Regions from separate parts of the Cupriavidus sp. BIC8F genome, predicted to be linked through region 2. Evidence: predicted binding sites of a transcription regulator. Region 2 holds the regulator's gene; the other holds the start of a gene.

Region 1 (15,635 bases), on a different contig from region 2:
ACCTGCTCAGCGCCGAGGTCGTGCTGGCCGACGGGCGCGTCGTCACCGCAAGCAACGACGAAAACGCCGACCTGTTCTGGGCGTTGCGCGGCGGCGGTGGCAACTTCGGCGTGGTGACGTCGTTCGAGTTCAGGGCTCATCCCGTAGCCACGGTCTATGGCGGCCCGATGCTGTGGCCGATGGAGCAGGCACGCGAGCTGATGAAATGGTGGCGCGACTTCATCCTGAGGGCGCCGCAGGACATCAATGGCTGGTTCGGTTTCGTCACGGTGCCGCCCGCAGCGCCGTTCCCGGAGGAAGTTCACCTGCAGAAGATGTGCGCCGTGGTGTGGTGCTACACCGGCCCGCTCGATCAGGCCGAAACGCATTTCCGCCCGATTCGCGAGGCCATGCCGCCAGCGGTGGACTTTGCCGGGCCGGTCCCTTGGCCTGTCTTGCAGAGCCTGTTCGACGGACTGTATCCGGCGGGCTTGCAGTGGTACTGGAAAGCCGACTTCGTCAGCGACCTGAGCGACAAGGCCATCGATCTGCACATCAAGTACGCGCAGCAGTTGCCGTCGATGCACTCGACCATGCACCTGTATCCGATCAATGGCGCAGCGCATCGCGCCAGTTGCGACGACACGGCCTTCAGCTACCGCGATGCCAGTTTTGCCAGCGTGATTGTCGGCGTGGATCCCGACCCGGCCAACAACGATCGCATCGTGCAGTGGGCAAAGGACTACTGGCTGGCCCTGCATCCGCACTCTGCTGGCGGCGGCTACATCAACATGATGATGGACGAGGGCAATGACAACGTGAAGGCGTCCTATCGCGACAACTATGCGCGACTGGCGGAGATCAAGCGCAAATACGACCCGGCCAACCTGTTCCGCGTGAATCAGAACATCAGGCCCGCCTGACGCAACACGCTTGCGACATGGGGCGCAGGTACCCCTTATCCAGGAGTCCGGCGCGACGCCGCTGCCACGTCGGATGGCAGCCGGCCCACGCCAGGCAACGGCTTGCACGGCAGAGGCGATCCCGTGCGGGCCATACTGTTCCGTAGCTGATCGCCTGCACGAGGAGTGCCGTCGCGGCAACGCCGCCGACACCCCTGTTGGAGATAGCAATGCATAAGACCCTTGCCAAGACCCTGCTTGCCGCTGCCGCACTTGGCGCCGGGCTCAGCCAGACCGCCCACGCCGGTGCCTATGCCGATGCGCTGATCGTTGCCGCGCCCGAACACAACGGCCAGCGCGACGCCTTTACCGATGGCGCGCACAGTCCTGCCACCGAGGCCACCATGCTGCCCGTGGTCGCGCATCAGGGCAGGTCCGTGTGTGCGGTCCGTGGCTTTGATCCGTACCTGGACGGCATGCGCAAGCCTGACCCTTACACCGATGGCGCCCGCATCAGCTCGCGCGATGGTTTCACCGACGGCGCGCGCAGCGATGCGCGCGACAGCGGGGAATGCCTGTCCTGAGCAGGGCATGGCAACGGGGCGGTTGGTCTGGGCCCGCTCCGTTGTCCAGGCGCGGGAATATGCGCCATGACTCGGGCATGCCCCGATATGCCGCAACCCTGCCGTCAGGCAGCCAAGTCCCAATCAACAGGGGTGTAGTCAAAGCGCATTGCCATGTTCGTTGCTTTGCCATTTGAGTTGGCGAACGTACCACATACCAATGAGAATGCGCTGCGGAAGAGGGGACAGCATCTCGGCCGCCGACTGATCGCGCTTGGACGCAACATAAAGAAGAAACTGACCTTTATTATGTAACGCCACTCGTGCGGTTATACTCCGCGCTTCACTCACAACTATGAATAACAAAACATGGTCGCAACAACTAAAACGACTCGGGTAAGTGCAACTGCCAAGGGCAAACCTGCCGCAAAGAAGGTGGCCGTGCCAACGAAAAAGGCCAGCGTGCTTGCCCGCGAGGCACAGGCAGCGAAGAAGCGCTTGCTGAAGCTGCGCGCCGACACGAAGAAGGCAATTGAAGCGGCTAAGCGCGAGGTTGCCCAGGCCGTGGAAGCCGCAAAGGCCGCGGCCCGTTTTGAAAAGCAAGCGGCAAAGGACAAGCTCTTGGCGAAGAAGGCCAAGGCTGCAGGCGCCAAGAAGGCGACGGGCAGTAAAGCTGCCGTAACGAAAGCAGTCGCGAAAAAGGCCGCACCCGGTACTAAGGGCAAGGTCGCCGCGAAAGCAGGCCCGAAGGCGGTCGCAGTGAAATCTGTGACGAAGAAGCGGGCTTCGGCGAAGAAAGTGGTTGCGGCTGTAGCGTCGCCTGAAGCGTCGGCGTGATCCTTGCCTCGGCTGGTAACGCGATGTCGCCAACCAGCCGATTGATGCAAGATGGGGGCACTGCTGGGAAAAGCTGAAGCCGACGAGCTTTGTGCTGACGGCTTTACCCCCTTCTTTCACTAGAGCATCGAATAGCTGTCTTGCTGCAAGCAGTCACGGCCGATGGCGGCACTTCCATAGATCCATGGTTTGCGCTTGGTCATAGATATCGGACACTTGATCGAGGCGTGACTGTAGCTTGCCATAATGCGGTCACCGCCGAGTGGGTCGTAGCAAGTCTCGTCGTGGCCGAAAGCAGACGACTAAGTGATCAGCAATTTCGCGACCGTGAGTACCGCCGCAGCGGTTGATGCCTATGGGTTCCCCTTCGCCAGGCGCATCGGGTTCACCAGCCGGTCAAATTCCTCACCGCTCAGAAATCCCAGCGCAATCGCGGCTTCCCGCGGCGAAATTCCCTGCGCAACGGCAAGCGTCGTGATCTGCGCCGCACGGTCGTAGCCCAGCACCGGGTTGAGCGCGGTCACCGCAAGCAGTGGACTGTCCAGGTTGCGTGCCAGCTGATCTTGGTTGGGGACCAGCCCCTGCACCAGCCGTTGCGCGAACACCCGCGCACTGTCGGCCAGCACGCGCACCGACTGCAGCACGTTGTAGATCAGCACCGGCTTGGCCACGTTCAGTTCAAAGCTGCCGGAGGCGCCAGCCATCGTCACCGTGACGTGATTGCCGGCCACCTGCATGGCGGCCTGCACCATCACCTCGGCGATGGTCGGGTTGCGCTTGCCGGGCATGATCGACGAGGTCAGGCCGTCCTCCGGAATCAGCAGCTCGCCGAGCCCGCAGCGCGGGCCCGAGCCGAGCCAGCGCAGGTCGTTGGCGATCTTGGTGAAGGAGACGGCGACCACGTTGAGCACGCCGGACAGCTCGACCAGTGCATCGTGCGCGGCCATGCCCTCGACCTTGCACGGGTTGGGGCGGAAGGCGAGGCCCGTCAGCTGGCTGGCTTCCGCGCAAAATGCCTGGGCGAAGCCCGCCGGCGCGTTCAGGCCGGTGCCGGCCGCGGTGCCGCCCTGCGGCAGCAACAGCATGCGGGGCAGGGCGTCGCGCACGCGCTCGATGGCGTGATCGACCTGCGCGGTGAAGCCGTCGAAGGCCTGGCCCATGGTCATGGGCACGGCATCCATCAGGTGCGTGCGCGCGATCTTGAGCACGTCGGCAAAGGCATGGGCGCGCTCGCGCAGGGTGTCGCGCAGCAGCGCCAGCGCGGGCAGCAGGCGGTCTTCCAGTTCCAGCGCGGCGGTCATGTGCATGACGGTCGGGAAACTGTCGTTGGAAGACTGCGACGCGTTGACGTGGTCGTTCGGGTGCACCGGCGCGCGCGTGCCCAGGGCCTGGCCTAGCCGCTCGTTGGCGCGGTTGGCGATGACTTCGTTGGCGTTCATATTGGTCTGCGTGCCCGAGCCGGTCTGCCAGATGGTCAGCGGAAAATGGCTGTCGAACTGGCCGCTGCGCAACTCGGCCGCGGCGGCGATGATCGCCTCGGCGATGGCGGCGTCCAGCACGCCGCAGCGCAGGTTGGCCCTGGCCGCCGCCATCTTGTGCACGCCGAAGGCGTGGATCAGGCAGGCGGGGAAGCGTTCTTCCCCGACCTCGAAGATCGCCAGCGCCCGCTGCGTCTGGGCGCCCCAGTAGCGGTCGGCGGGGATGTCGACCGGCCCGAAGGCGTCGTGTTCTATGCGCAATCCGGACATGGTGCTCAGTCCAGCGAGATGTTGGCCTTGGCCGCCACGGTCTTCCAGCGGGTGATCTCGGACTGGGTGTGCTTGCCCAGCGCCGCGGCGGTGTATTGCTCAGGCGGCAGCATCTGGATTGCCTGTGCGGTCATCTTGCCGGTGAAGGCCTTGTCGCTCATCACCTTCAGGTAGGCCTGCTGCATCTTGTCGACCACGGCCTGCGGCGTGCCCTTGGGCGCGTAGATGCCGTACCACGTGCTGGCTTCAAAGCCGGGCAGCCCCGACTCCGCCAGCGTCGGCACATCCTTGAGCTGCGCCACGCGGGTGGCCGAGGTCACCGCCAGCGGCCGCACCTTGGACTCGGTGATCTGCGGCAGCGCGGTATTGGTCTGGTCGAACATGCCATCCACCTGCCCGCCGATCACGTCGATCAGCGCGGGGCCGGCGCCCTTGTACGGCACCAGCGACACCTGCATACCCGCCGACGCGGCGAACAGCGCTGCCACCAGGTGCGAGGTGGAGCCCATGCCGGCGTTGCTGATATTGAGCTTGCCCGGGTTTTTCTTGCCGTACTCGACCAGCGCGCGCACGTCCTTGGCGGGATGGTCCTTGCGCACCATCAGCACCATCGGCGTATCCGGGAAGCGGAACACCGGCGCAAAATCCTTGACCGGGTCGTAGGGCAGCTTCTTGTACAGCGCGGGGGCCGCGCCCATGTAGCCCATGTGCCCCACCAGCATGGTGTAGCCGTCAGCCGGCGCGCGCGCCGCCTTGGCCGCGCCGACAGTGCCGCCGGCGCCCGGCGAGTTCTCGATGATGATCGACTGGCCGACCTCGCGCGAGACGCGCTCGGCAATGGTGCGCGCCAGCGCGTCGGTCGGGCCGCCCGCGGCGAACGGGACGATCCAGGTGATCGGCTTGGTCGGCCAGGCCTGGGCCAACGCCGGGGTAGCGGCCGCCGCCGTGGCGATGGCCAGTGCCGCGCACGCGGCCAGCTTGCTGATGGGGTTCATGGGCTTTGTCTCCTGTGTCGGTGTACTTGTGATGTCAGATCGCCTGCGCCTTGTTCAGCGGCGTGCCAGGCGACTGGTCTGCGGTTTCAGGCTGCGGATTGCGTGGACAGGGCGACGGCGCGGTCGACCATTTGCGGCGCGAGGCCGAGGTAGTTGGCCGGATCGGTCATTCGATCGATGGCGGCGCGGTCGAAGTGTTGGGTGACCTCGGGCAGCGCAGCCAGGGCATCGGCCAGCGTTCCGCCGTGTTCGTTGACGGTGCGGCAGGCGTCGTAGACCACGTCGTGCGCCTGCTGGCGGCCGATATGCGGGGCCATGCCCATCATCACTGCCTCGGCCACGATCAGGCCCTTGGAGATGCCGAGGTTGTGCTTCATGCGCGCTTCATCGACGATCAGGCCGCCCAGCGCGAACCTGGCCTGGTGCAGCGCGCCGGCGCTCAGGATGAAGCTCTCGGGGATGGCGATCCATTCCGCATGCCAGGGGCCGGTGGCGCGCTCGAAGTCCTGCACCATTGCGTCGACCATCAGGCCGGCGTGCTGGCGCACCGCCTTGGAGGCCGCCAGCATCAGCTCGCTGGAGATCGGGTTGCGCTTCTGCGGCATGGTGCTGCTGGCGCCGCGGCCCTTGACAAAGGGCTCGTAGACCTCGGCGAACTCGGTCGACGCCATGATCATGATGTCGAGTGCGATCTTGCCGAGCGAGCCGGTGATCAGCGCGAGCAGGTTCACCGCCTCGGCAAAGCCGTCGCGCGCCACGTGCCAGGTGGTGGCGGGAACGCCCAGGCCCAGTTCTTCAGCCAGTGCCTCCTGCACGGCGAAGCCCTTGTTGTCGCCTTGCCCGCCCAGCGACGCCAGCGTGCCCGCGGCGCCGGCGAATTCGACCACGGCCACGCGCGGGCGCAGTTCTGCCAGGCGCTGCTGGTGGCGGTCGAACATGGCCAGCCAGATCGCCACCTTGTAGCCGAAGGTCACCGGCAGCGCCTGCTGCAGGTGGGTGCGGCCCGCCATCGGGGTGTCGCGGTGCTTCACCGCCAGGTCGGCCAGGATGCCGCGCAGTTCGCGGATATCGGCGTCGATGCTGTCGAGCGCGTCGCGCACCTGCAGCGCGACCGCGGTGTCCATGATGTCTTGCGTGGTGGCGCCCCAGTGCACGTAGCGCCCGGCCTCGCCGCACATCGCCACCAGCTGGTGCACCAGCGGCAGGATCGGATAGCCGACAATGTCGGTCTCCTCGCGCATGTGGTCGAAGTCGATGCGCTCCAGGCGCGATTCGCGGGCGATGACCTCGGCTGCTTCCGCCGGGATCACGCCGACCCTGGCCTCGGCCTTGGCGAGCCCGACCTCGACGTCGATATAGCGCTGGATCAGCGCCACATCGGAGAAGATCTGGCGCATCTTGGCGGTGCCAAAGGCATCGCGGAACAGGATGGAATCAACGACGGTGCTGGCGGTGGGGGCAGAGAACAGGGTCATGGTGCTACCTTGAGGGGAAAGGGGCAGTCCGGTAATATGTTCGAACATATTCAGCATTAAATATGTTCGAACATATTTAGAAAATAAGGGTTAACCCGCGTTCAATGGTTGTGACGCGGCAGGCGGTCATGAACAAATCCAATCCAGCAGAGATCAGCAGGCAACTTATCGAGGGGATCACCACCGGCCGCTACGCGGTCGGGTCGCTGCTGCCCACCGAATTCGAGCTGTGCGAGCAGTACCAGGCCAGCCGCTACACCATCCGTGCGGTGCTGCAGGAGTTGCAGCAGCTGGGGCTGGTGTCGCGGCGCAAGAACGTGGGCACGCGGGTGGAATCGGCCAGGCCGCGGCCGGTGTTCCGGCCGTCGCTGGCGTCGGTGGATGACCTGGTGCAGTTCGGTGCGGAGCACCTGCGCGTGGTGCAGTCGGTCGAGGAGGTTGCCGTGCCGGCCGACGTCGCGGCGGAAATCGGCTGCGCGCCCGGTGCGCGTTGGCTGCGCATCTCCAGCCTGCGCATGGATGGCGGCAAGGACGGCACGCCGATGGCGTGGACCGATGTCTACGTGGATCCTGCCTATGCGGAGATCGGCGAGATGGTGCGGGAGTCGCCCGACACGCTGGTCAGCACGCTGATCGAGTCACGCTATGACCGGCAGATCGCCGAGATCTACCAGGATGTGCGCGCGGTTGCGGTCAGCGACCGGCCCGTTGCTGACGCGCTCAGGCTGGAGCCTGGCGCCGCGGCGCTGAAGATCGTGCGGCGCTATATGGATGCGGCGGGCGAGACGTTCGAAGTCTCGGTGACGGTGCATCCCGCGGACAGCTTTTCGGTATCGATGCGCTTGCAGCGCTCGGCCGGCTGATCAGGCCGCGGTTGCCGGGGCGCGGCCGGCAAATGCCGCCTACGGAGTGCGCGCCGCAGGTCGCGTGTCGCGCACCGTGGTCGGGGCGGGGTACACGTCGTCGCTGGACGTAATCGGCTGACGGGGTGGTGGCGGTGTCGCTGTGGTATCCCGCGGGACTCCCTCGCATCCCGCCAAGGCCGCGGCCAGAAGGGCGATGAGGGAGCACTCAGCTAAGCCGCAACGGAAGGCGTGACCGGTGCGGGGGAAGAGCGTGCGGTGTTGCATAAGCGGGCCCCAGGTGGCAATCCTGCCTCTAGCTTAGGCTACCGGCGCATAAGGGCCGGCGCGGGAGGCTGGTCAAATGTAGTGGCGACCTGGCGGGGGAGATCTTTAGAGGCGCTGCTAGTTAAGACATGAAGCCATGTGCCTGCAAACTCGCAACAAGCGGGGGTAGTGTGTAACGAATCTATAGGTAGTGGCGTATGCGCCATATTGGAGCCGGTGCAAGCAGGTAGAATCGCGCCTTCCGTGGCAATTGCAGCATTCCTATAACAATGAGCCCCCGTCCGTCGCGCCTGCCTTGCATCGACGCCCTGAAAGCGGTCAGCTCCCAGTTGATCGTGCTCCATCACCTGGCCTTCTATGGCCCGATGTCCGATACCGCGTATCGGCTGGCCCCGGGGCTGGTGGACTGGCTGTACGACTACGCCCGCATCGCCGTGCAGGTCTTCCTGGTGATCAGCGGCTTTCTCGCCGCGCGCAGCCTGGCGCCGCATGGCCGGCTGGAGATCCGCCAGCATCCGCTGCTGGTGCTGTGGCGGCGTTACCAGAAGCTGGTGGTGCCCTTTGCCGCGGCGCTGCTGCTCAGCATTGCCGGTGCCGCCCTGGCGCGCCATTGGATGGTGCATGACTCGATCCCCGCGTCGCCCGGCCTGCTGCAGTTCCTGGCGCACGTGACGCTGCTGCATAACGTGCTCGATGTCGATGCGCTCTCGGCCGGGGTCTGGTACGTGGCCATCGACCTGCAGCTGTTTGCGCTGCTGCTGGGCGCGTTGTGGGCCGCGCGCGCCGTGGCGGGCGGGAAAGCGCCGGCGGGTGCCGGGGCCAGCATCGGCATCGTGGCGCTGGTGGCGGTGGCGTCGCTGTTCTGGTTCAACCGCGATGCCGCGTGGGATATCTGGGCCGTGTACTTCTTCGGCGCCTATGGCATGGGGGCGCTGGCCTACTGGGCATCCAACCCCGGCCGCCCGGTGTTGCCGCTCCTGCTTATCGGCGCGGTGGCGCTGGCGGCGCTGGCCGTGGATTTCCGGCTGCGCATCGCGGTGGCGCTCGCCACTGCGCTGCTGCTGGCGGTGGCGCGCCGCGGCGGCTGGCTGGAGCGCTGGCCGCGGGCGCGCATGGTCGGCTTCTTCGGGCGCATTTCCTATTCGGTGTTCCTGGTTCACTTTCCGGTTTGCCTGCTGGTCAACGCGCTGGTGTCGAACCTGGCGCCGGGCCAGCCGGTGCTGAACGCGTTCGGCATGATTGCCGCGTGGGGGCTCAGCAATGTGGCCGGCGCGCTGTTCTATCGCTACATAGAGAGCGCCCAGCCGCTGGCGGCGCTGCGTGCGCTGCCGGGCAACGGTCGCGACCCCGCCGGCCGGCAAAGCGTGTAACGCTTGCAGGCATTGCCGCGCAGCGGTGGTACGGCTTGGCCCCGGACGGTGCCGTGCCAGCATGGCCGTGCGCGCCTTCTGTTGGTGCGTATGCACCCCCGATGTCACGCCGCCGGCACGCGATGCGTGCATGCCGCCCGCGCGGACTTGCGTTCGGCGCCACACACATCCCCGCAACACTCGCGTAAACGGGCATTGGGCGATGGCACAAAGGTTGCCTAGTATGGAATCGTAAACCTGACCATTTGGTCAGGATTCCATCGGGAACCGAGGGTGCCATGTCCGACCATATCGTCCTCACCTCGCACGCACGCCGCGACAAGCCGGCCGAGCCTATCCACTGGGGCGCCCCCACGGCGGCCGAGCGCGGGCCGGTCATCGCCAGCCTGGCGAATCCGGCGCAGCGCAATGTGATCGGCACTCACGCTGGCGCCTACGCCATCTACCGGGCCCTGGCGGTTGCCGCGGGCGCATTGCAGCGCGACCATCGCACCGACCTGACCGATACCGCGCCGGCGGAGGCCATCGGCCCGCATCCGCAGTGGGGCGACCCGGAGAAGATAGTTTCGCTGGATCCCTGGGGCCACCTGGTGTCCACCGTCTTTGCGGACCGCATCGCGGCCGGCGTGGATATCCGCCCGACCATCGCCGTCACCCGCGCGCATATCAACATGCCGGAACTGGTGTCGGCCATTGCGGCCGGCCGGCTCAAGCCCGACGGAGACATCCTCCATGCCAATGGCGACGTGCGCGTGACCAAGGCGGCGGTCGACCCGGTGTGGTACCTGCCCGGGCTGGCGGCCCGTTTCGGCATCAAGGAAAGCGTGCTGCGCCGCAGCCTGTTCGAGCAGACCGGCGGCATGTTCCCGGAACTGGTGACGCGGCCGGACCTGAAGGTGTTCCTGCCGCCCATCGGCGGCATGACGCTGTATTTCTTCGGTGACGTCAGCCAGCTTGGCAAGCCCGAGACCCGCGTGGCGTGCCGCGTGCACGATGAATGCAACGGATCGGATGTGTTTGGGTCAGACATCTGTACCTGCCGGCCTTATCTGGCACATGGCATCGAGGTGTGCATCGAGATGGCGCAGCAGGGCGGTGTCGGGCTGGTGGTTTACAACCGCAAGGAGGGCCGCGCGCTGGGCGAGGTGACCAAGTTCCTGGTCTACAACGCCCGCAAGCGGCAGGTGGGCGGCGACCGTGCCGAGACTTACTTTGCCCGCACTGAATGCGTGGCAGGCGTGCAGGACATGCGTTTCCAGGAACTGATGCCGGATGTGTTCCACTGGCTGGGCATCCGCCGCATCGACCGCTGGGCGTCGATGAGCAACATGAAGCATGGCGCGCTGGTGGCGCAGGGCATCGAGGTGGTCGAGCAGGTGGCCATCCCCGAGGCCCTGATCCCCGCCGACGCCCGTGTCGAGATCGATGCCAAGGTGGCCGCCGGCTACTTTACGCACTACACGCCGCCGGATGCGAACGAACTGGCCCTGGCGAAGGGCAGGGGGTTGAACGAATGACGATGTTTCCCGAGGATGGCAAGCCCGGCATGGAACGCCAGGGCACAGGTAACGAGATGCGGCCGGGTGCCGGTTGGCTGAGCCCGGTGCCGGAAGGGCATCCCGCTTCGGCGCTGCTGTGTGCCGAGGCGGTGCGCACGCATTGCGCGGCGGTTACCGAACACGTGGCCAGCGGCGCGTCCGAGCTTTTCACCTGGCATCCGGACCGCGTGCATGCCATTGCCGACTATGTCGCCAGCACCATCCGCCAGCGCTATCCGGACCTGCAGGTGCCGTACCACAGCCGCTGGCGCCATTTTGAAAGCGGCGCCGTCGACCAGCGCGCGAACCGCTGGCAGGTGCTGTGCGAGCGTGCCGCGCTGAGCGGCCCCGAGCATCGCGAGGAGCGCGCCCGCATCGGCATCGACCTGGTGATTCCAAGCGTACTGCTCGACGCCGGCGCCGGCCCTGACTGGCGTTACCGCGATCCGGCCAGCGACCTGGTGCTGACGCGCTCGGAAGGGCTGGGCGTGGCCAGCTTCGTCCTGTTCGCGCGCGGCGGCTTCTCGGCCGCGCCGGGCGATCCGCTGCGCGCGGACGCCGAGCGGCTGCAGCGCATCGATGCCGACAGCATCGCCCACGCCTTCCAGGTCGCGCAGCACAACCCGCTGGTGGGGCTGGAAGGCCGCGCCGGCCTGTTGCGCCGCCTCGGCGAGGTGATGGAGGCGACTCCGGCGCTGTTCGGCCGGCCAGCGCGGCTGGGCAACCTGTACGACTACCTGAAGGCGCATGCGGTCAACGGGCAGCTCGACGCCGGCTTCCTGCTGCGCACGCTGCTGGTCGGCCTGGGGCCGGTATGGCCGGGGCGGATCATTGTCGAAGGCGTGTCGCTGGGCGACTGCTGGCGGCATCCGGCCGCGCCGGGCGGGCTGGTGCCGTTCCACAAGCTCACGCAATGGCTGACCTATTCGCTGCTGGAGCCGCTGGAAGACGCCGGCCTGACCGTGACCGGGCTGGACGCGCTGACGGGCCTGCCCGAATACCGCAACGGCGGCCTGCTCTACGACTTCGAGCTGATGGTGCCGCGCGACCCCGGCTTTGCCGCCGTGCCGCATGCGGTGGATGAGCCCGTGATCGTCGAATGGCGCGCGCTGACGGTGACCGGCCTGGACCTGGTGGCCGACGGCGTGCGCCAGGCGCTTGGCTTGCAGGAAGAAAATTTCCCGCTGGCGCGCGTGCTGGAAGGCGGCACCTGGGCGGCGGGGCGCCGCATTGCCGCCAAGCGGCGCCAGGGTGGCGCGCCGCCGTTCGCCATCATCAGCGACGGCACGGTGTTCTAAGCACGTCGGCCGCCAGGCGGCCGACGTTGCTGGCAGGCATTGCATGTGAAACGTGGCATCAGGAGCGTCACCATGAACGACATGTCCGCTGTTCCCGCTGTTGACCCACTCGATGCCGATGCTGCCGGCGTGCCCGGCGTGCTGGTCGTCGACCATCCGCTGGTGCAGCACAAGGTCACCCTGGTGCGCAGCGAGGAGACCACCACCGACAACTTTCGCCGGCTGGTGCGCGAGATCAGCCAGTTGCTGACCTACGAAGCCACGCGCGACCTGGCCATGGAGACCATTGCCATCCGCACGCCGATCGCGCCGATGCAGTCGCGGGTGCTGTCCGGCAAGAAGCTGTGCCTGGTGTCGATCCTGCGCGCGGGCAACGGCTTTATCGACGGCATGCTGGAGCTGCTGCCGGCGGCGCGCGTCGGGCATATCGGCCTGTACCGCGACCCCGAGACACTGGAGCCGATCGAGTACTACTTCAAGATGCCGGAAGACATCCAGGAGCGCATGGTGATCGTGGTGGACCCGATGCTGGCCACCGGCAACTCGGCCATCGCCGCGCTGAACCGCCTGAAAGAGGCCGGCGTCACCACCATGAAGTACGTGTGCCTGATCGCCTCGCGCCCCGGGCTGCGCGCGCTGCGCGCGGCGCACCCTGAGGTCGGCATCGTCACCGCGGCCATCGACGACACGCTCAACGAGCACGGCTATATCGTGCCCGGGCTGGGCGACGCCGGCGACCGCCTCTACGGCACGCGCTGATGGACACGCCCGCCAGCGCCACGGCGCGGCGCCCGCTGCCCGCGTGCGATGCCCCGGGCGGGCGCATCCGGCAGGAGAACCAGGCCATGATCCTGCACGCGGCCGAGCATGTCTTTGCGCGCGCGGGCTTTGCCGGCGCCACCATGGCCGAGATCGCGGTGCGCGCCGGCGTGCCCAAGTCCAATCTGCATTACTACTTCCGCACCAAGCAGGCGCTGTACCGCGCCGTGCTGGCGCATACGCTGCAGCTGTGGCTGTCGGAGACCGACATCATCCGCGCCGAGCTGCCGCCACAGGTGGCTCTGGAACAATACATCCGCGCCAAGATGCGGCTGTCGGCCAGTCATCCGGATGCATCGCGCGTATTTGCCAACGAACTGCTGCACGGCGCGCATGAGATCGGCGAGGTCCTGCGGCAGGTGCTGCGCGAACTGGTGTCGCGCAAGGCCGCGGTGGTGCAACAGTGGATCGACCGCGGCGAGATGGCGCCGGTCGACCCGCAGCACCTGTTCTTCACGATCTGGGCGGCCACGCAGACCTATGCGGATTTCGAGTCGCAGGTATGCGCGGTGCTCGGCGTCAGCCAGCTGGAGCAGCAGGACTATGCGCAGGCCACCGAGCACCTGGTGGCGCTGCTGCTGCGCGGCTGCGGACTCGATCCCGAGCCCGCGGCGCCTGACCGGCGCGCATGACGCCTGGACCCGCGCACCGTGGCGCCGGAGCCGGCGCCGTGAGAACATCGCCGTGCCTCCTGCCTGAGAGAACTCCATGCTCGATCTGATCCTGCGGCATTGCAACCTGCCCGACGGGCGTACCGACATCGATATCGGAATTGCCGCAGGCCGTATCGCCGCGGTTGAGCCGGCCCTGGCCGCGCGCGCCGCCGAGGAGGTCGATGCGGCCGGCCAGCTGGTGACACCGCCGTTCGTCGATGCGCACTTCCATATGGACGCCACGCTGTCGTACGGGGTGCCGCGCGTGAACCAGTCAGGCACGCTGCTCGAAGGCATTGCGCTGTGGGGTGAGCTCAAGCCGATGCTGACGCAGGAGGCGCTGGTCGAGCGCGCACTGGCCTATTGCGACTGGGCGGTGGCGCGCGGGCTGCTGGCGATCCGCTCGCATGTGGACGTGTGCGATCCGCGGCTGCTGGCGGTGGAGGCGCTGCTGCACGTGCGCGAGCGCGTGCGCCCCTACCTGGACCTGCAGCTGGTGGCGTTCCCGCAGGACGGGGTGCTGCGCGCGCCCGGCGCGCTGGACAACCTGAAGCGCGCGCTGGACATGGGTGTCGACGTGGTCGGCGGCATCCCGCATTTCGAGCGCACCATGGCGCAGGGCGCCGAATCGGTGCGGCTGCTGTGCGAGCTGGCGGCGGACCGCGGCCTGCGCGTCGACATGCATTGCGACGAGAGCGACGACCCGCTGTCGCGCCATATCGAGACGCTGGCCAGCGAGTCCGTGCGGCTCGGCCTGCAGGGCAGGGTGGCGGGCTCGCACCTGACCTCGATGCATTCCATGGACAACTACTACGTGTCCAAGCTGATCCCGCTGATGCGTGAGGCCGGCGTGGCGGCGATCGCCAATCCGCTGATCAACATCACGCTGCAGGGGCGGCACGATACCTATCCCCGACGCCGCGGCATGACGCGCGTGCCGGAGTTGCTGGCGGCCGGCGTGCCGGTGGCGTTCGGCCACGATTGCGTGATGGATCCGTGGTACAGCCTGGGCTCCGGCGACATGCTGGAAGTGGCGCACATGGGGCTGCATGTCGCGCAGATGACCGGGCAGGAGGCCATGCGCGCCTGCTTCGCCGCGGTGACCGCCACGCCCGCGCAGATCCTGGGGCTGGACGGCTACGGCGTGGCGCCTGGCTGCCGCGCCGACCTGGTGCTGCTGCAGGCGCGCGACCCGGTGGAGGCGATCCGCCTGCGCGCCACGCGGCTGCGGGTGCTGCGTGCCGGCAAGACCATCGCCAGCACGCCCCCGGCGATGGCCGCGCTGGACCTGCCTGGCCGGCCGGCGCAGGTGGACTTCCTGCGGCGCGGCGGCCGGCAATAGGGAGCACAAATTTTTTGCGTCAGGGTGTTGACAGTCCCTGTCGCGCTCGGCATAATTTCCTTGTTCGCATCGCAGCAGCAATGCAGCGAAACGAAGCCCAGATGGCGGAATTGGTAGACGCACTAGGTTCAGGTCCTAGCGGTGGCAACACTGTGGAGGTTCGAGTCCTCTTCTGGGCACCAATATTTAGAAAGGCTCGCGCAAGCGAGCCTTTCTTCGTTTCAGCCCGGAAAGGGAAGTCCTTGAGGACTTCCCGCGAGGACGAGAAAAGGCAACGCTTGCAAGCGTTGCCCGGGGTCGCGCCTGGGCGACCGGGTCCTCTTCTGGGCGCCAATATTCGGAAAGGCTCGCGCAAGCGAGCCTTTCTTCGTTTCAGCCGGCGTAGGTGACCGAGTCCTTGCCGGGCACCGGCCCCGGATATCAGGAAGAAACCCGCAGCGATGCGGGTTTTTTTCGTCCATCGTTCCCATGCTGGTTCCGGGGCCGGCCTGGTTCAGCCGGTTGTCACCCCTTCCTCGCGCTGTGCCTCGCGCACGCAATTGCGCCCTTCGGCCTTGGCGCGGTACATGGCAGCGTCGGCCGCGCCGAACAGCCGCTGCCAGTGACGCTCGCCGCCGCGTCCGATGGCCACGCCGAAGCTGGCGGTGACGCGCAGTGGGGTGCTGCCGGAAAGGTAGACCGGGCGGGACGCGACTTCCGCGCGCAGGGTTTCGGCCAGCGCGGCGGCCTCGCCCGGCCTGTCGTGCGGCAGTAGCAGCGCGAACTCCTCGCCGCCGAAGCGTGCCAGCACGCCTTCGGGCGGCACCAGCGCGCGCATCATCGCAGCGAGGTCGCGCAGCACCTGGTCGCCGGCGGCATGGCCGTGGCGGTCGTTGATCTGCTTGAAGCGGTCCACGTCGATCAGCACCAGGCTGGCGCAGTCGTGTGCCGCGTACTGCGCGGCCACCAGCTCCAGCGCGCGCCGGTTCAGCAGCCCGGTCAGGCTG
Region 2 (15,635 bases):
GCGGATTGCTGCCGGCGTCGCGCGCCAGGTCGATGCGGCGCGGCACCTGGGCGGCCGCTTCCTGCCAGGCGACATAGCGCACGGTCCAGCCGTTCTGCGCCAGCGTGGCCAGCCGGCCCTGTTCGTCGCGCGTGGTGCGCGCGGGCGCGCCCTTGGTGGCGCGGCCGTGCAGCCAGTCGCGCATGCCGGACACCGGCAGCGCAAAGCCAAGCGCTTCTTCCATCAGGGTGTCGACCTCAGGCGCGTTGCGCGGCGGCTGGTTGGGCAGGTCGAGCGTGGCGCCGGACGGCGTGGCGGTCACCACGGCCAGGGTCTGGCCAAGCGGGGACACCAGGTCCAGCCGCACATTGCGGCCCTGCTCTTCCCAGCGGAAGCTTCCCTGCACGCCTTCGTCGCGCCCGTAGCGCACGTAGTTGGCGGAGAAGCGGCCGGTGTATTGCTGGCTGGCGGCGGCCTGGTCGCCATCAAAGCTGCGCGACGGTGCCACGCTGGCACATGCCTGCAGCAGCAGCGGGGCGCCAAGGCAGAGGAGCGCCAGGCGTCGGGATCGGTTCATGGGCTTGGTCGTAAGAACGGCGGCGCGGCGGCGGCCGCCGGCTGACGGGAATCCGGCGCTGCGGACCCGGGCTGCGGGCCGCGGCGGGCGGGGTTACTTGGACAGTTGCACGTTGACCTTGTAGCGGCGCAGCGTGTCGACCAGGGTCTCGTTCTCGGGATCGACCCGGACGGCCTCGGTCCAGGTCTTGCGCGCTTCGTCGTGCTCGCCGAGCTGCCACAGCACCTCGCCCAGGTGCGCGCCGATCTCGGCCTCGGGCGCCTTGGAATAGGCGTTGCGCAGCAGGTCGGCCGCCGGGCGCAGGTCGCCCATGCGGAATTTGACCCAGGCCAGGCTGTCCATGATGTACGGATCATCCGGCCCCAGCTCGGAGGCACGCTCGAGCAGCTTGAGCGCCTCGGGCAGGCGCTCGTTGCGGTCGGCCAGCGAGTAGCCCAGCGCGTTGTAGCCCTGCTTCTGCTGCGGCTGCAGCGCGATCACCTTGCGCAGGCCCTTTTCCATGCTGTCGTAGCGCTTCTGGCGCTCGTCGAGCATGGCCAGCTCGTAGATCCAGTCGGCGTTGTCGGGCTCGGCCGTGACCCGGTCGTTGAGCAGCTTGCGGGCGCGGTCATAGGCCTTGCTTTCCATCAGCGTAGCCACCTCGGCCTGGCGGATGGCGGTCACGCGCTGCGTGCGCTGGCCGGGATCGGGGATGTCCTCGGCGTCGGTGAGCATCTCGCCGAAGAGCGCCTGGGCGTCGTCGAGCTTGCCCATGCGCGCCAGCAGCTGCGCGCGCTTGGCGGTGGCCGCGGGCGCCAGCCGGATGTCCTCGATGCGGTCCAGCCACTGGATGGCGCCGGCGTAGTCCTTGCGCTCCTCGGCGATCTGCGCCAGGTACTGGTAGGCAATGTCGGGGTTGGCGGTGGGCTGCTTCTCGACCAGCTGCAGGTATTCCTTCAGGTACTGCTCGGCCTCGCCGTAGTTCTTGGCCTGCAGGCTGGTCAGGCCTAATGCCAGCGGCACGCGCGGGTCGCCCGGGGCTACCTTGCGCAGGGTCTCGAACTCCTGCCGGGCCGACTGCATGTCATTGCGCAGCAGGTACAGCCGCGCCAGCGTGATATGGCCGTTGACCGAATCGGGCGACTTGTCCAGGAAGCGCTTCAGGATCGCGACGGCTTCGTCGGGCTGCTTCTCGGCGCGCAGCTCGGCAGCCATCAGCGCGGCCGCTTCATAGTCCGGGCGCAGCCGCAGCGCCTGGTCGAGCGCGGCGAGCGCGCCCGGCTCGTCGCCGGCGACTTCCCTGGCGCGGGCCAGGGCCAGCTGCGTTTCAGGCAGCTTGGTGTCATTCCTGGTCAGGTCCTGCAGCAGTGTGGCCGCGCCGGCCGGATCGCTGGTGCGCGACAGCTGCTGCTGCAGCTGCAGGATGGCCTCGCCGCGATGGGTAGCCGGCACCGCCGCCAGCTGTTGCTGCAGCAGGGGTCGGGCATCGTCCCAGCGGCCGTTGAGCACCAGCAGCGTCGACAGCACCTGCGTTGCCGCGGGCGAAGTCGGCGAAATCTCCTTCCACAGGCGCGCGGAGTCCAGCGCCTGCTGCGGGATGCGCGCATTGAAGGCGATCTCGGTAGCGCGCTGCGCGAAGCGCGGGTCGCGGGTCTGCCGGGCCAGTTCCATGTAGGCCCGGTAGGCCGGGCCGACCAGGCCGCGCTGCATGGAAATCTCCGCGGCCAGCACCATATAGACGATGTCGTCGGTCAGCTCCAGCGACGGCAGCGCGCTGCGTGCCGGCTTGCTGGCGGCGGGGCGCTCGCCTTCTGCCGCGGCCAGCTGCAGTGCCGATGGCAATGGCATGGCGCTCGCAGGCGGCGCGGCGTGGCTGGTGCCGGCAGCCAGGGCCAGCAATGCCGAGGCGGCCAGCGCACGCGCATGGCGGCGCGGCGCCTGGAAAAACCGGGCCAGGGCGCCAGCCGCGAGCGCTGTGCGCGAAACGGCGCCTGGAAAAGCGATCGGGAGGCCGCCCGCGGTGGCTTGCAACGTGGAGTCCGGCATCAGGTCCGGCATGAGGTCCGACATGTAGTGATTGCTCCGGCGCGCGCTGGCGAGGGATGGGAGAAAACGCATTGATAAGGCCATTGTAGCCTGCCGCTACAATGCGCTGCTTGGCGCCGCAGGCCGGTGCCCGCAGGCGCCGCAGGAGTTTTGAGCGGTAACCAACGGAGAGGTTCGATGCCAGAATTGCCCGAGGTCGAGGTGACCCGGCGCGGCTTGCTGCCGCATGTGGTGGGGCGGCGCATCGCCGCGGTCACGGTGCGCCACCGCGGCCTGCGCTGGCCGGTCGATCCGGAGCTGGAAATGCGGCTGGCCCAGCGCGTGGTGCGCCGGATCGAGCGCCGCGGCAAATACCTGCTGCTGGAATGCGTGAGCGAGGCGGCGGGCGAGCCGGCCGGCTGGCTGCTGGTCCACCTGGGCATGACCGGCACGCTGCGGGTGCTGCCCGACGCGCCGCCGCCCGGCGCGCACGACCACCTGGACCTGGTGCTGGGCCCCGGGCCCGGCGCCGCGCTGGGCACCCAACCGGGCACCATCGTGCTGCGCTTCCGCGATCCGCGCCGCTTCGGCGCCATCCTGTGGAGCACGCTGCCCGAGGCCGAACTGCCGTCGCACCCGCTGCTGCGCACGCTCGGCATCGAGCCCTTCGATCCTGCCTTCGACGGCGCCTGGCTGCACCGCCACACGCGCGGGCGCAGCGCCGCCATCAAGACCGTGCTGCTGGCCGGCGGCATCGTGGTGGGCGTGGGCAATATCTATGCGTCCGAAAGCCTGTTCCGCGCCGGCATCCGCCCGACCACCCCGGCCGGGCGCCTGAGCCGCGCGCGCTGCGACCGCCTGGCGCAGGCGGTGCGCGAGACCCTGGCGCAGGCGATCGAGCGCGGGGGCAGCACGCTGCGCGACTTTGTCGGCAGCGACGGCGCCAGCGGCTATTTCCAGCTTGATTGCCTGGTCTACGACCGCGCCGGCCAGCCGTGCCGGGTCTGCGCCACCCCGGTGCGCCAGATCGTGCAGGGCCAGCGCTCCACCTTCTACTGCCCGAACTGCCAGCACTGAGCCCTGGCGGCGGCCGCCCGGGCAGGCGCCGTGTGGCGCACAATGCGCGCCATAGGCGATTGTCGATGGGTCGGCGCAACACTCCTTGTGCAAGGCATGAGCGAGGGACGTGAATTCCACAAAACCGCTGTGGAAACCTGTATCGTGTGCGCAGTCATAAAAAGTTACAAAATGGCCCAGCCGCTTGCAGGGTAGACAGTGGTCGGGCCGGCATTGCGCGAACACGGGCGCAGCGCGAAAGCGGCGTGCCCCGAGGTAAAACCAAGTCAGCCGAACAGCTCCATGACAACGCTCGCCCACCAATTCGAACAATACGGCGCCTGGAGAACCGGGGTCCTCCAGTCACTGGCCGAATTCCAGTCCTGGCTGCAGCAGCACGACCTGTACGACGCCCAGGCCGATGACCGCGTGCAGCGCATCCAGAACGTGCTGCGCAGCGACCGCCTCAAGGTCGCCTTTATTGCCGAGTTCTCGCGCGGCAAGAGCGAGCTGATCAACGCCATCTTCTTTGCCGACTACGGGCGCCGCATCCTGCCGTCGTCGGCGGGGCGCACCACGATGTGCCCGACCGAGCTGCGCTATGACGAGGCCGAGCCGCCGTGCATCCGGCTGCTGCCGATCGAGACACGCCTGCAGGAGGCCTCTACCGCTGACTTCCTGGAGGCCGGCACCTCGGCTTCGCACTGGCATTCGGTGCCGCTGGACCCGTCTTCGCCCGAGGGCATGCTGGCTGCGTTCCAGCACGTGGTGCAGACCGTGCGCGTGCCGCCCGCGCAGGCCGAGGCACTGGGCCTGTACCACGAGAACGATCCCGATGCCGCCTACGCGGTCGATGCCGAGGGCATGGTCGAGATCTCGCGCTGGCGCCACGCCGTCATCAATTTCCCGCACCCGCTGCTGCGCCAGGGCCTGGTGATCCTGGACACACCGGGCCTGAACGCGATCGGCACCGAGCCCGAGCTGACGCTGCGGCTGATCCCCGACGCCCATGTGGTGGTGTTCGTGCTGGCCGCCGATGCGGGTGTCACCAAGAGCGACCTGGAGCTGTGGCGCAGCCATGTCGGCGCCGGCCACCGGCGCGGCTGCCTGGCGGTGCTCAACAAGATCGACGGGCTGTGGGATCCGCTGCGCGAGCCGGGCGAGATCGCGCAGGAGATTGCGCGGCAGGTGTCCACCACCGGGCAGGTGCTGGGCATCGAGCAGTCGCGCGTCTATCCGGTGTCGGCGCAGAAGGGTCTGGTGGCCAAGGTCACGCACGACGACGAGCTGCTGGCGCGCAGCGGCCTGCCCGAGTTCGAGCACGTGCTGTCCGACCAGCTGATCCCGAGCCGGCGCGAGATCGTTTCGGACCAGGCGCACCGGCTGGTGCAGGACATGGCGCGCGCCGCGCAGCAACTGCTGCAGAGCCGCCGCCGCGATATCGTCGAGCAGCTGTTCGAGCTGCGCGGCCTGCGCGGCAAGAACCACGCGATGGTCAAGCACATGCTGATGCGCGTGCAGGGCGAGAAGGAAGAGTTCGAGCAGAGCATCAGCAAGTTCCAGGCGCTGCGCCTGGTCTTCGGCCGCCACAGCGCCGACATCATTAAGAGCCTGCAGCTGCGCGACGTGCGCCTCACCATGCGCAGCGCGCGCGAGCAGATGAAAGAGCGCTTCTTCTCGCGCGGCCTGCGCGAAGACATGGACGCACTGTTCGCGCAGCTGACCAGGCTGGTGACCGATGCCGATAACAAGATCGGCCAGCTGCACCAGCTGATCGAAAGCATGTACCGGCGCTTCAACGCCGAGCACGGCTTCACGCTGCCCGCGCCGATGCAGTTCACTGCCGAGCGCTACGTGGCCGAGCTTGAGGAAACGCTGCGCCTGGTGCATGCGCATTTCGGCACGGTCAGCATGCTGACGCGCTCGCGCCCGCAGCTGGTGCAGAGCGCCTTCAGCACCATGGCCAGCCGCGTGCTGGAGAATTTCCGCGACCTGAACCGCGATATCGAGGTCTGGCTCAAGTCGGTGATGACGCCGCTGGAAGCGCAGGTGCGCGAGCACCAGAAGCAGCTGCGCCGGCGCGTCGATTCGATCGAGCGCATCCACGAGGCCACCGACACGCTGGAAAGCCGCATTGCCGAGCTCGAGGAAGTGCTCAACGGCCTGGACGAGCGCAGCGGCCGTATCGAGGGCTACGCGCAGCGGCTGCTGCGGCCGACGGCCGCCGCCGACCGCGCGAGCCTTGCGGTGGCCTAGTGTCCTGTTCCGCAAATACCTTGCCATGAAATCGCCCAGTTGGCCGCCATGCGTCGTTGCTCGTCGTTGCCATAGCTACGGCTATGGCGCCTCCTCGCGCCTAGCCTGACGACCAACTGGACGATTTCATTTTGGCAAGCTATCTACGGAACAGGACACTAGCCAGATCCTGAAGCCGGTATATCATGTGGCGCCGCACTTAGCGGCGCCTTTTTCTTTGGTGCGCCGCGCGCCCCCGCGCTTCAGAACGTTTCACCAGATGCCCCGCAAACCAGCCCCCCGCGCCGTTCCCGCCATCCCCGACGATATCCGCGTGCCGCCCGACTTCGGCGCCCGCGTGGTCGACTGGCAGTGCCAGCATGGCCGGCACGACCTGCCGTGGCAGAACACGCGCGACCCGTACCGCATCTGGCTGTCGGAGATCATGCTGCAGCAGACCCAGGTGAGCGCGGTGATCGACTACTTCCAGCGCTTTGTCTCGCAGCTGCCCACGGTGCAGGCGCTGGCGGCGGCGCCTGCCGACCAGGTCATGGCGCTATGGGCCGGGCTGGGCTATTACTCGCGCGCGCGCAACCTGCACCGTTGCGCCATGCAGGTGGTGAGCGAGCACGGTGGCCATTTCCCGACCGATCCCGCGGTGCTGGCCACGTTGCCCGGCATCGGCCGCTCCACCGCTGCGGCGATCGCCGCGTTCAGCGCCGGCGTGCGCTCGCCGATCCTGGACGGCAACGTCAAGCGCGTGTTCGCGCGCTGCTTCGGCATCCACGGCCATCCGGGCGAGCGCGTGGTGGAAACGCGCATGTGGCAGCTGGCCGAGCTGGCCTTGCCGGCGGCAGGCCCGCGCCAGGCCGAGGACATGATCGCCTATACGCAAGGGCTGATGGACCTGGGCGCCACGGTGTGCTCGCGCGGCAAGCCGGCGTGCCTGGCCGATGCCGGCGCGTGCCCGCTGTCGGCCGGCTGCGTGGCGCGCCGCGATGGGCTCACCGGCGTGCTGCCCACGCCCAAGCCGCGCGCGGCCATCCCCGAGCGCAGCACGGTAATGCTGCTGGTGCGGCGCCGGCGCGAAGTGCTGCTGCGCCTGCGCCCCGGCAGCGGCATCTGGGGCGGCTTGTGGAGCCTGCCGGAGATGCCGGTCGAGACCGTGCCCTTCGACGCGGAAGCCGCCGAGGCGGCGGCGCTCGACTATGCCAGCGCCTTTGGCAAGCCCGCGCGCGCCGCGCTGACCGGCGAGCTGACCCATGTGTTCACGCACTTCCGCCTGCTGATCCGCGCCATCCGGGTCGATGTGAGTGCGGACGGCGCAAGCCTGATGGCGCAGGACAGCGCCGCGGAAGCCGCGCAGCGCTGGATCTCGCTTGATGATCTCGATGCGGTGGGTACGCCCGCGCCGGTGCGCAGGCTGCTGGAGGACCAGGCGCGCGGCGGGCTGTTCTGAAGCCTGGCGGGGTCTCGGGGATCCGTGCCTAGAGCATGTGGTTCTGGCGCATGTAGCGGTGCACGATCTCGATGCGCATGCCGGCATCGGGCAGCGCCATCAGCATCTGCTTGGCCTTGAGCGGCACCGGCAGCAACTCGCACAGCCGGTTGGCGACCCAGCTCGGGTCGTCCCACAGGTAGGGCTCGTCGAACGGCAGCCGGTCGGGGTGCTCGGCATGCAGCCGCGTGACAATGCGCCGCAGCGCATCCAGGCATTCGCCCAGCAGCTCCAGCTTGCAGTCGATGATGTCGGGGGGTAGCACCTCGGCGCGGGCGACCAGCAGGCCGTCGTCGCGGGTGTCATGGCTGACGATATGGAAGCGCTCGCGGCCGCGCGCGCGGATCAGCAGCACGCCCAGTTGTTCCATGTTGCAGTCGACAATCTCTGCCAGGCAGCCGACCAGCTCGGGCACGGTGGGCTGGTCCGGCCGGGCCACTTCCTCGCCGCTTTCGATCAGGCAAACGCCAAAGGGTGTGCTGTCGCGCAGGCAGTTGCGCACCATGTCGACATAGCGCGCCTCGAACACGCGCAATGGCAGCCGTCCACCGGGAAAGAGCACGGTGTGCAACGGGAACAGCGGCAGGTTGTCGAGCGTCCGTGGCGGATCTTCTGATCCCGTGGGACGGTAGAGGTCGGTCGAGGACATGCAGTGCCAGCTTGGGTATCGCGCAGCAATGGGCCAGCCGGCCAACGCGGCGCGCAGATGCCAGTGATGCCAGTGGGCAGTCCCGCCTGCGTCAGCCCGCCGGTGCGAGCTCTCGGTGTCTCACCAGCACATTACCATGCGCCCGGAAGTAGTTGGCAAGCCTTTCCGCAATATAGACCGAGCGATGCTGGCCGCCGGTGCAGCCGATCGCCACGGTCAGGTAGCTGCGGTTGTCGGCAATGAAACTTGGCAGCCACTTTTCCACATAGGCGCGGATATCCTCGGCCATTGCCAGCACCATTGGCTGGGCCTGCAGGAAGTCGATCACCGGCGTGTCGCGCCCCGTCAGCGGGCGCAAGGCCAGGTCGTAATAGGGGTTGGGCAGCGAGCGCACGTCGAACACCATGTCCGCATCGCTGGGCACGCCGTGCTTGAAGCCGAACGACTCGAACAGCAGCGTCAGCCGCTGGCTGTCGTCGCGGATCAGCTCCTTGATCCAGCTGCGCAGCGTATTGGTGCGCACATTGCTGGTGTCGATGCGGTGCGCGGCCTCGGCCAGCGGGCTCAGCAGCGCGCGCTCCATCTCGATCGCTTCCATCAGCGCGGTGTCGTTGAAGGCCGGTTCACCGCCCTGGCCCGGCATGCCGTCGGTACGCACCGACAGCGGGTGGCGCCGGCGCGTCTCGGAGTAGCGCTGCACCAGTGCGTCGGTGCTGGCGGTCAGGAACACCACTTCGACCTGGTGCTCCGCGGCCAGCGCGCGCACGGTGTCGGGCAGCTGGTCGAGCGACTCGCGGCTGCGGATGTCAGTGGCGACGCCCAGGTGCGTATAGCCCTGGCTGTCGAGGTAGCGGGTCAGTTCCGGGATGAACTGAGCCGGCAGGTTGTCCACGCAGTAGTAGCCTGCGTCTTCGAGCACGTTCAGCGCGACGGACTTGCCGGAACCGGATATGCCGGTGATGAGGATGATGCGCATAGCAACTGAAGCATAGCATCACGTGATGAAGGCGTCATGACACCACGCGCAAAGCAAGCATGGCGAACCTCGCGGTTCGCCATGCTTTTGTCGTCAGGTTGCGGCGCTGGCTGCGGCTCAGGCTGCCTTGGACAGGCATTCCTTCATGTAGGCCTTGTATTCGTCGCCCTTCTTGCCCTTGCCCGACTTGCTGCAGGAGGCCATTTTCTCTTGCTGGGTCTTGGACGCGCCCTTGGACAGGCATTCCTTCATGAACGCCTTGCGTTCGTCGCCCTTCTTGCCGGCGGCTTCCGTATTGCAGGCCTTCATCTTGTCCTGCTGGGCGTTGGCTGCGGGCTTGTCCGGGGTAGCCGGGGTGGCGGGCGTGGCAGGCATGGCCGGCGTTGCCGGAGCCGTGGCCGCTGGCTTGGCTGGCGTGGCGGGGGTTGCCGGCGTGGCGGTGGTCTGTGCAAAAGCGCTGGCGGCGATCATCGGGGTGACCAGCGCGCACATCGCGATCAGTTTCTTCATGCTTGCTCTCCTGGCTGTGGAAAACTTCATGGCCGCGCGCCATTGCCGGCGTTGCAGCTTCCGTAACGGGCGCGATGCCCATTACAGCACAAAACGGAGCATGCCTGAAGAACGTTGACGTTCTGCGTCAACGCCGTTGTAAGCAAATGAAAACGCTGGCGCTCAGCTCAGAGCAGGCGGCCCTGGCCGCGCGAAACCGCATCGGCCTGCATCGCGGCGCGCTGCCGGTCCATGAAGTCGCGCAGCGTATCGATGCCGCGCAGGCGCAGGATGGTGTTGCGCACCGCGGCCTCGACCAGCACGGCCAGGTTGCGCCCGGCCGCCACCTGAATCTTGACCATGTGGATCGGCAGGCCCAGCACGTCCAGATATTGTGAATCGAGCGGCAGGCGCTCGAACTCGCCGTCGTTGCGGCGCACCAACTGCACCACCAGCTTGATCTTCATCTTCCGGCGCACCGCGGTCTCACCGAAGATGGTCTTGATGTCGAGCAGGCCCAGGCCGCGGACTTCAAGCAGGTTCTGCAGCAGCGGCGGGCAGCGGCCTTCGATGAAATCCGGCCCCAGGCGCACGAAGTCCACGGCATCATCGGCCACCAGCCCGTGGCCGCGCGAGATCAGTTCCAGGCCCAGTTCGCTCTTGCCCAGGCCCGATTCGCCCATGATCAGCACGCCCATGCCCAGGATGTCGAGGAATACCCCGTGCATGGTCACGCGCGGAGCGGAGATGCGCGACAGGTACAGGCGCAGGTGGTCGATCACCGCGGCCGACGACACCGGCGTGGTGAACAGCGGCGTGGACGAGCGCGTGCAGCGCAGTTCCAGGTCGGGCGGCGGCTCCATGCCGTCGGCGATCACCAGGAAGGGCGGCTCGAGCAGGATCAGCTCGCCCATCTGGCGCTTGCGGGTCTCGTCGTCCAGTCGCTGGTAATAAGTGATCTCGGGCTTGCCGAGCACCTGGATGCGGTTGGGGTGGATCAGGTTCAGGTGGCCCACCAGGTCGGCGGCGGAGGTGGCTTCGCGGGCGAACTCCACGTCGAAGGCGCGGTCCGCGCCTTCCAGGCCGGCCACCCACGAGAGTTTGATGTCGGCTGCGTTGTCGTCGAAGATGGACTGGGAAGTGACGCCGGTGAGTTCCATGCGGTATGACTGGTGGGGCGGTTTGCGAAGCGCCTGGCGCCTGCCCGGTCTGGTGCCGGCCCGCTTGGGGGATCAGGGGATCAGGGATGCCATGCAATCAGCAGCTGATGGACGGCATCGGGCGTGGGCAGCGTGGCCAGTCCTTCGCGCATGTCGCGGTCGGAAAGCAGTTGCGCGATTTCTGACAGGATTTCCAGGTGCTGCTGCGTAGCCTGTTCGGGCACCAGCAGGAAGATCAGCAGCGATACCGGCTTGCCATCCGGCGATTCGAACGGAATCGGCTCGGCCAGGCGCATGAAGGCGGCCAGCGGCTGCTTCAGGCCTTTGATGCGGCCGTGCGGGATCGCTACGCCGGCGCCCAGGCCGGTGGATCCCAGCGACTCGCGCGCGAACAGGTTGTCCGTCACGATGGCGCGCGCCACACCATGGTTGTTCTCGAAGAGGAGCCCGGCCTGCTCGAACACACGCTTCTTGCTGGTGACGCTGACGTCGAGGGTGATGTTGCCGGGTGGCAGCAATTTGGCCAAACGATTCATGGGCGATGCGCAGGATTTCAGTTAGCGGGCAGATCGTTCCGCCGGGCAGTGGGCTGGCTCCGGGCTGCCGTTGGCCTGGCCGGAGGCGTCCGGCCCATTATAGAGCAGCGACTACCCCCGTATTGTGCAGCGCAGCGGGGCAAGCCGGTGCAGAACGATACATGGTGATGCAATCATGCCTCCGGGCCGGGAGCCGGCGCACCGATGCGGGGCGCGGCCTGGATTCCCTCTCTTTGTATGGCGCAGCATACACCTTGGCGCAGCGCTTGCGAACACTCTTGCCCATTCGGGTGAAAAGCGTTGGCTCCGGCGCCACAGCCGGGCCGCACCGCCAGTGCTGGCGCGGCATCCCGGCGCCAGCCCGGAACGCAAGGGCGCAAAAAAGCCGCGCTTCGTTGCGCGGCTTGCCTGTTCAATCCTGATTCAGCAGCCCGCTGCGGGGCTGCCGGGCACGGTCATTGCTGCATTTGCGCTGCGGCCATCTGGTACTTGACCGCTTCGCGGTCGTGGCCTTGCACGCGATCCTTGTAGCGGATCACCTGACGGTCCAGCTTGTCGACGAGTGCGTCGATCGCTGCATATAGGTCTTCGTGATGCGCCTCGACAAAGATGTCCTTGCCCTTGAGATGTAGATTGATTTCCGCGTACTGACGCCGGTCCTTTTCCTTGTGGTTGTCGACAGAGAGCAGCACGCTAACGCCAATGACCTGATCGAAATGCCTGACGATTCGCTCCAGCTTCGTTTCCACGTACTCACGCAGAGGGGGCGTGATGTCCAGGTGGTGTCCACTGATCTTGAAGTTCATAGCGCTTCTCCTTCTGAAAGAGCCTCACCAGGCAGGCGGTGGGCTCGGCTACAAAGACTTGCGGAGATTGACTGCGGGGATCTTCAGGGCTTCGCGATACTTGGCAACAGTGCGGCGCGCAACAACAAAGCCTTGCTCACCCAGCAGTTCGGCAATGCGACTGTCGGAAAGGGGATTCCTCGGGTCTTCGGCTCCTATCAGTTGCTTGATCAAGGCGCGGATGGCCGTTGATGAAGCCGCGCCACCGGTTTCGGTGGACACGTGGCTGCCGAAGAAGTACTTCAGTTCGAAAGTACCCATCGGCGTTGCCATGTATTTATTGGTCGTCACCCGGGAGATGGTTGACTCGTGTAAACCCAGTGTATCGGCAATCTCCCGCAAAACCAAGGGGCGCATGGCGATTTCGCCGTGACTGAAAAAGTTCTTTTGACGCTCGACAATGGCCTGCGAGACACGCAGGATTGTGTCGAACCTTTGCTGGATGTTCTTGATCAGCCAGCGCGCCTCCTGCAGCTTCTGCTGCAGCCCGGCCGTGCCGGACTCACCCTTCGCGCCACGCAGGATTTGCGCATACATATCGTTGATGCGCAGCCTCGGCATCACATCCGGATTGAGCTGCGCGATCCAGCCGCCGCCGCTCTTGCGCACGAACACGTCCGGCACCACAAAGTCGGCCTCCGGGCGGCTGTACGCATGGCCGGGGTAGGGCGCCAGCGAGCGGATCAGTTCGTGAGCGGACTTCAGTGCCCCTTCATCGACCTGCAGCGCCTTCTTCAGCCGTGTGTAGTCGCGTACTGCGAGCAACTCCAGGTGGTTGGTGACGATGTCCAGCGCCAATTCGCGCTGCGGGTGCGTCAGGCGCCGCAACTGCAGGGCCAGGCACTCGGCGGCGTTGCGCGCACCCACGCCGGGCGGGTCGAAGCTCTGCAGCAGCGTGAGGATGGCGTGGACTTCGTCGATCTCGAATTCGAGTTCTTCCGGCAACTCCGTGCAGATCTCCTCAAGCGACGCGCTCAGGTAGCCATCGTCGTCGAGCGATTCGATCAGGAAGATGGCCAGGCCCTTGTCGCGCGCCGAGATCTTCAGCGGCGTGAGCTGCTCCATCAGGTACTCGCGCAGCGTGGGCTCGGCTTCGCGCAGCTGCATCGGCGTTTTTTCGTCCTCGTCGCCCTGGGGGCGGCGGGCAAAGTCGTCCAGGCTCCAGTCGCCGCTGCCATAGTCGTCGCCGTTGCCGCTGTCGCCATAGCTGTCGTCGTCACCCGCGCCGTCGGCGCGGGCCTCGCCATTGCCCTGGGGCTCTGCCGGGGCGGGCGCCGGTGCGCTCTGCAGGTTGACCGAGCCGTCCGCCGCCACGCGCAGCGGGCTTTCGATCCAGTCGTTCTCGCGCTCGAGCAGCGGGTTTTCCGTCAGCGCCTGTTCGACCTCTTGCTGCAGTTCCAGCGTGGAGAGCTGCAGCAGCCGGATCGACTGCTGCAGTTGCGGGGTCAGGGCCAGATGCTGGGAAAGACGGAGCTGTAGCGACGGTTTCATGCGACCTATTCTATGCGCATCTTTCCGTTGTTGGAACGGAAATTGCTATCGCTTTTGCGGTCCGATCGCCGCTGGCTGTGGGAGGGCCCACGCGCGCCCGCGAAGAGGCCTGCCGCTCGCGGGCAGGCCGCTAAATCACATGCGGAAGTTCTCGCCCAGGTAGACGCGCCGCACTGCGTCATTGGCGATGATTTCCTCGGGCTGGCCCGCGGCCAGCACCGTGCCTTCGCTGATGATGTAGGCATGGTCGCAGATGCCGAGCGTCTCGCGCACGTTGTGGTCGGTGATCAGCACGCCGATATTGCGTGCCTTGAGGAAGCTGACGATGCGCTGGATCTCGCCCACGGCGATCGGGTCCACACCGGCGAAGGGTTCGTCCAGCAGGATGAAGCGCGGCGACGACGCCAGCGCGCGCGCGATTTCCACGCGGCGGCGCTCGCCGCCCGACAGCGACAGCGCCGGGTTGTTGCGCAGGTGCGCGATCTGCAGGTCGTCGAGCAGCGAATCCAAACGGCGCTCGATCTCGGCCTTGGGCAGCGGCTTGCCGTTGTTCACCTGAAGCTCCAGCACCGCGCGGATGTTCTCTTCGACGTTGAGCTTGCGGAACACCGAGGCTTCCTGCGGCAGGTACGACAGCCCCATGCGCGCGCGCTCGTGGATCGGCAGGCCGCTGATGTGGTCGCCGTCGAGCACGATATCGCCTTCGTCCAGCGCCACCAGGCCCACGATCATGTAGAAGGACGTGGTCTTGCCCGCGCCGTTGGGCCCGAGCAGGCCGACCACCTCGCCGCTCTTCACGTCGAGCGAGACGTCCTTGACCACCGTGCGCGAGCCATAGCGCTTCTTCAGGTGGCGCACGACCAGCGTGCTGCCCCCGGGAAGGATGGAGGAGGCTTCGACGGAAGGCTTGTCGGCGATGGTTGCGGTATCGGTCATTGGCACAGTCTGGCGTTCAGGCGTCTCTGGCGCGGGCAGGCAAGCCGGCGCCAGGCGTCAGGGTTTGTTGGCAGGCGCAGGCGCCGGCTTCAGGTCCAGCGGCGAGCCGCCGTTGCCCGTGGCACCGGCCTTCTGGTCCTGGCGCGGCGACAGCACCGCGCGCACGCGGCCGGACGAATTGGCGGCCGCGGCGTCGCCACTGCCGCCGCCGGCGGCCGTGTAGAACTCCTTGCGGCTGTCGTAGGTCAGCACCGCGCCGCGGATTTCGTCGACCTGCTTGGCGCCCTGCAGGCGCGCCATGCGGGCATTGCCGATCAGCTTGGAGTACTCCTGCTTGCCGTCGTACTCGATGCGGTCGCCCCAGCCGTCGATGTATTCGTCGACGCCTTCACGCTTCTGCCGGATGTAGGCCTGCTTGCCCGGCTTGGCGGTGGCCACCGCGAACTGGTAGCCCTCGGGGTCGGTGCGCAGTTCGGCGGCGTCGGACTTCAGGATCATGGTGCCCTTGGTCAGCACCACGTTGCCGGTCAGCGTATAGATCTGCTTGACGTCGTCGTAGCTGGCGTTGTCCGCCTCCAGCACCATCGGCTTGTCGCGGTCCGCGCGCTCGGCCAGGGCGGGCTGGGCCAGCAGGCCGATGGCCATGGCCAGGGCGAGCAGGGCCGGGGCGGTGCGTCGACGGGACGATGTCGTCAGGGAAGCAGTCATGTTGGCAGGGGTTGCTTGAGGGCGTCTGGGTACGTTGGTGCGGGTTGGTGCGGACCGGCTGCGCATGCCGGCACTGCGTGCGCGGCCCCCGGGCCGGGGCTCAGGACCCCGGCGCGCGGCCCGGGGTCGGCCCGGTGATGATGGTGCCGCGTACATTGCCGAGCAATTGTACTTCGCGCGTGACGTTGTTGAAGATCAGGCCGTTGGCGGTCATCACCGACGGGCCGCGCGTCAGCTTGACCGGCTTGTCGGTCTTGACGATGTCGTCATTGACCCGCAGCTGGAAATAACTGGATGCGGCGGTCAGCTGCGGGTCCTTGGACACGTCCGCGCCCTGCTGGCGCATGACGAAGCCGTTGCCGTACAGGTCGATCACCGAGCCCTCGGCGTTCATGCGGCCCATATCGGCGCGGGCGGTGACCGGCGGGCGGTCCGGCTCGTACGCGCGCATGGCGGGCCGGGTCACCTCGTAGGTCTGGTCGTCCTCGAAATGGAC

The links. The regulator sigma-54, encoded in region 2, starts transcription at its own class of promoters, with help from an activator protein. The targets are predictions, from matches to a motif close to TGGCANGNAANCTGCTTT.
Region 1: RS901_RS26470 (GTP cyclohydrolase II) is a predicted target of sigma-54. The motif match lies at 9,203-9,220, and genes of this name have one in related genera.

The regions. Positions count from the first base shown of each region.
Region 1 covers NZ_CP136095.1:1,364,281-1,379,915, forward strand. Annotated here, with positions in the region: gene RS901_RS26430 (FAD-binding oxidoreductase) at 1-902, shown strand, start outside; gene RS901_RS26435 (hypothetical protein) at 1,112-1,465, shown strand; gene RS901_RS26440 (fumarate hydratase) at 1,814-2,281, shown strand; gene RS901_RS26445 (class II fumarate hydratase) at 2,635-4,029, opposite strand; gene RS901_RS26450 (tripartite tricarboxylate transporter substrate binding protein BugD) at 4,035-5,024, opposite strand; gene RS901_RS26455 (adenylosuccinate lyase family protein) at 5,111-6,499, opposite strand; gene RS901_RS26460 (GntR family transcriptional regulator) at 6,628-7,362, shown strand; gene RS901_RS26465 (acyltransferase family protein) at 7,899-8,999, shown strand; gene RS901_RS26470 (GTP cyclohydrolase II) at 9,278-10,516, shown strand; gene RS901_RS26475 (URC4/urg3 family protein) at 10,513-11,835, shown strand; gene upp (uracil phosphoribosyltransferase) at 11,908-12,594, shown strand; gene RS901_RS26485 (TetR/AcrR family transcriptional regulator) at 12,594-13,286, shown strand; gene RS901_RS26490 (amidohydrolase family protein) at 13,363-14,649, shown strand; tRNA gene RS901_RS26495 (tRNA-Leu) at 14,745-14,831, shown strand; gene RS901_RS26500 (GGDEF domain-containing protein) at 15,143-15,635, opposite strand, start outside.
Region 2 covers NZ_CP136094.1:1,736,323-1,751,957, forward strand. Annotated here, with positions in the region: gene lolB (lipoprotein insertase outer membrane protein LolB) at 1-556, opposite strand, end outside; gene RS901_RS08185 (tetratricopeptide repeat protein) at 650-2,605, opposite strand; gene mutM (bifunctional DNA-formamidopyrimidine glycosylase/DNA-(apurinic or apyrimidinic site) lyase) at 2,759-3,637, shown strand; gene RS901_RS08195 (dynamin family protein) at 3,920-5,872, shown strand; gene mutY (A/G-specific adenine glycosylase) at 6,132-7,310, shown strand; gene RS901_RS08205 (LON peptidase substrate-binding domain-containing protein) at 7,339-7,998, opposite strand; gene rapZ (RNase adapter RapZ) at 8,090-8,974, opposite strand; gene RS901_RS08215 (PsiF family protein) at 9,092-9,484, opposite strand; gene hprK (HPr(Ser) kinase/phosphatase) at 9,652-10,623, opposite strand; gene ptsN (PTS IIA-like nitrogen regulatory protein PtsN) at 10,704-11,159, opposite strand; gene hpf (ribosome hibernation-promoting factor, HPF/YfiA family) at 11,615-11,965, opposite strand; gene RS901_RS08235 (RNA polymerase factor sigma-54) at 12,014-13,495, opposite strand; gene lptB (LPS export ABC transporter ATP-binding protein) at 13,631-14,431, opposite strand; gene lptA (lipopolysaccharide transport periplasmic protein LptA) at 14,489-15,139, opposite strand; gene lptC (LPS export ABC transporter periplasmic protein LptC) at 15,240-15,635, opposite strand, start outside.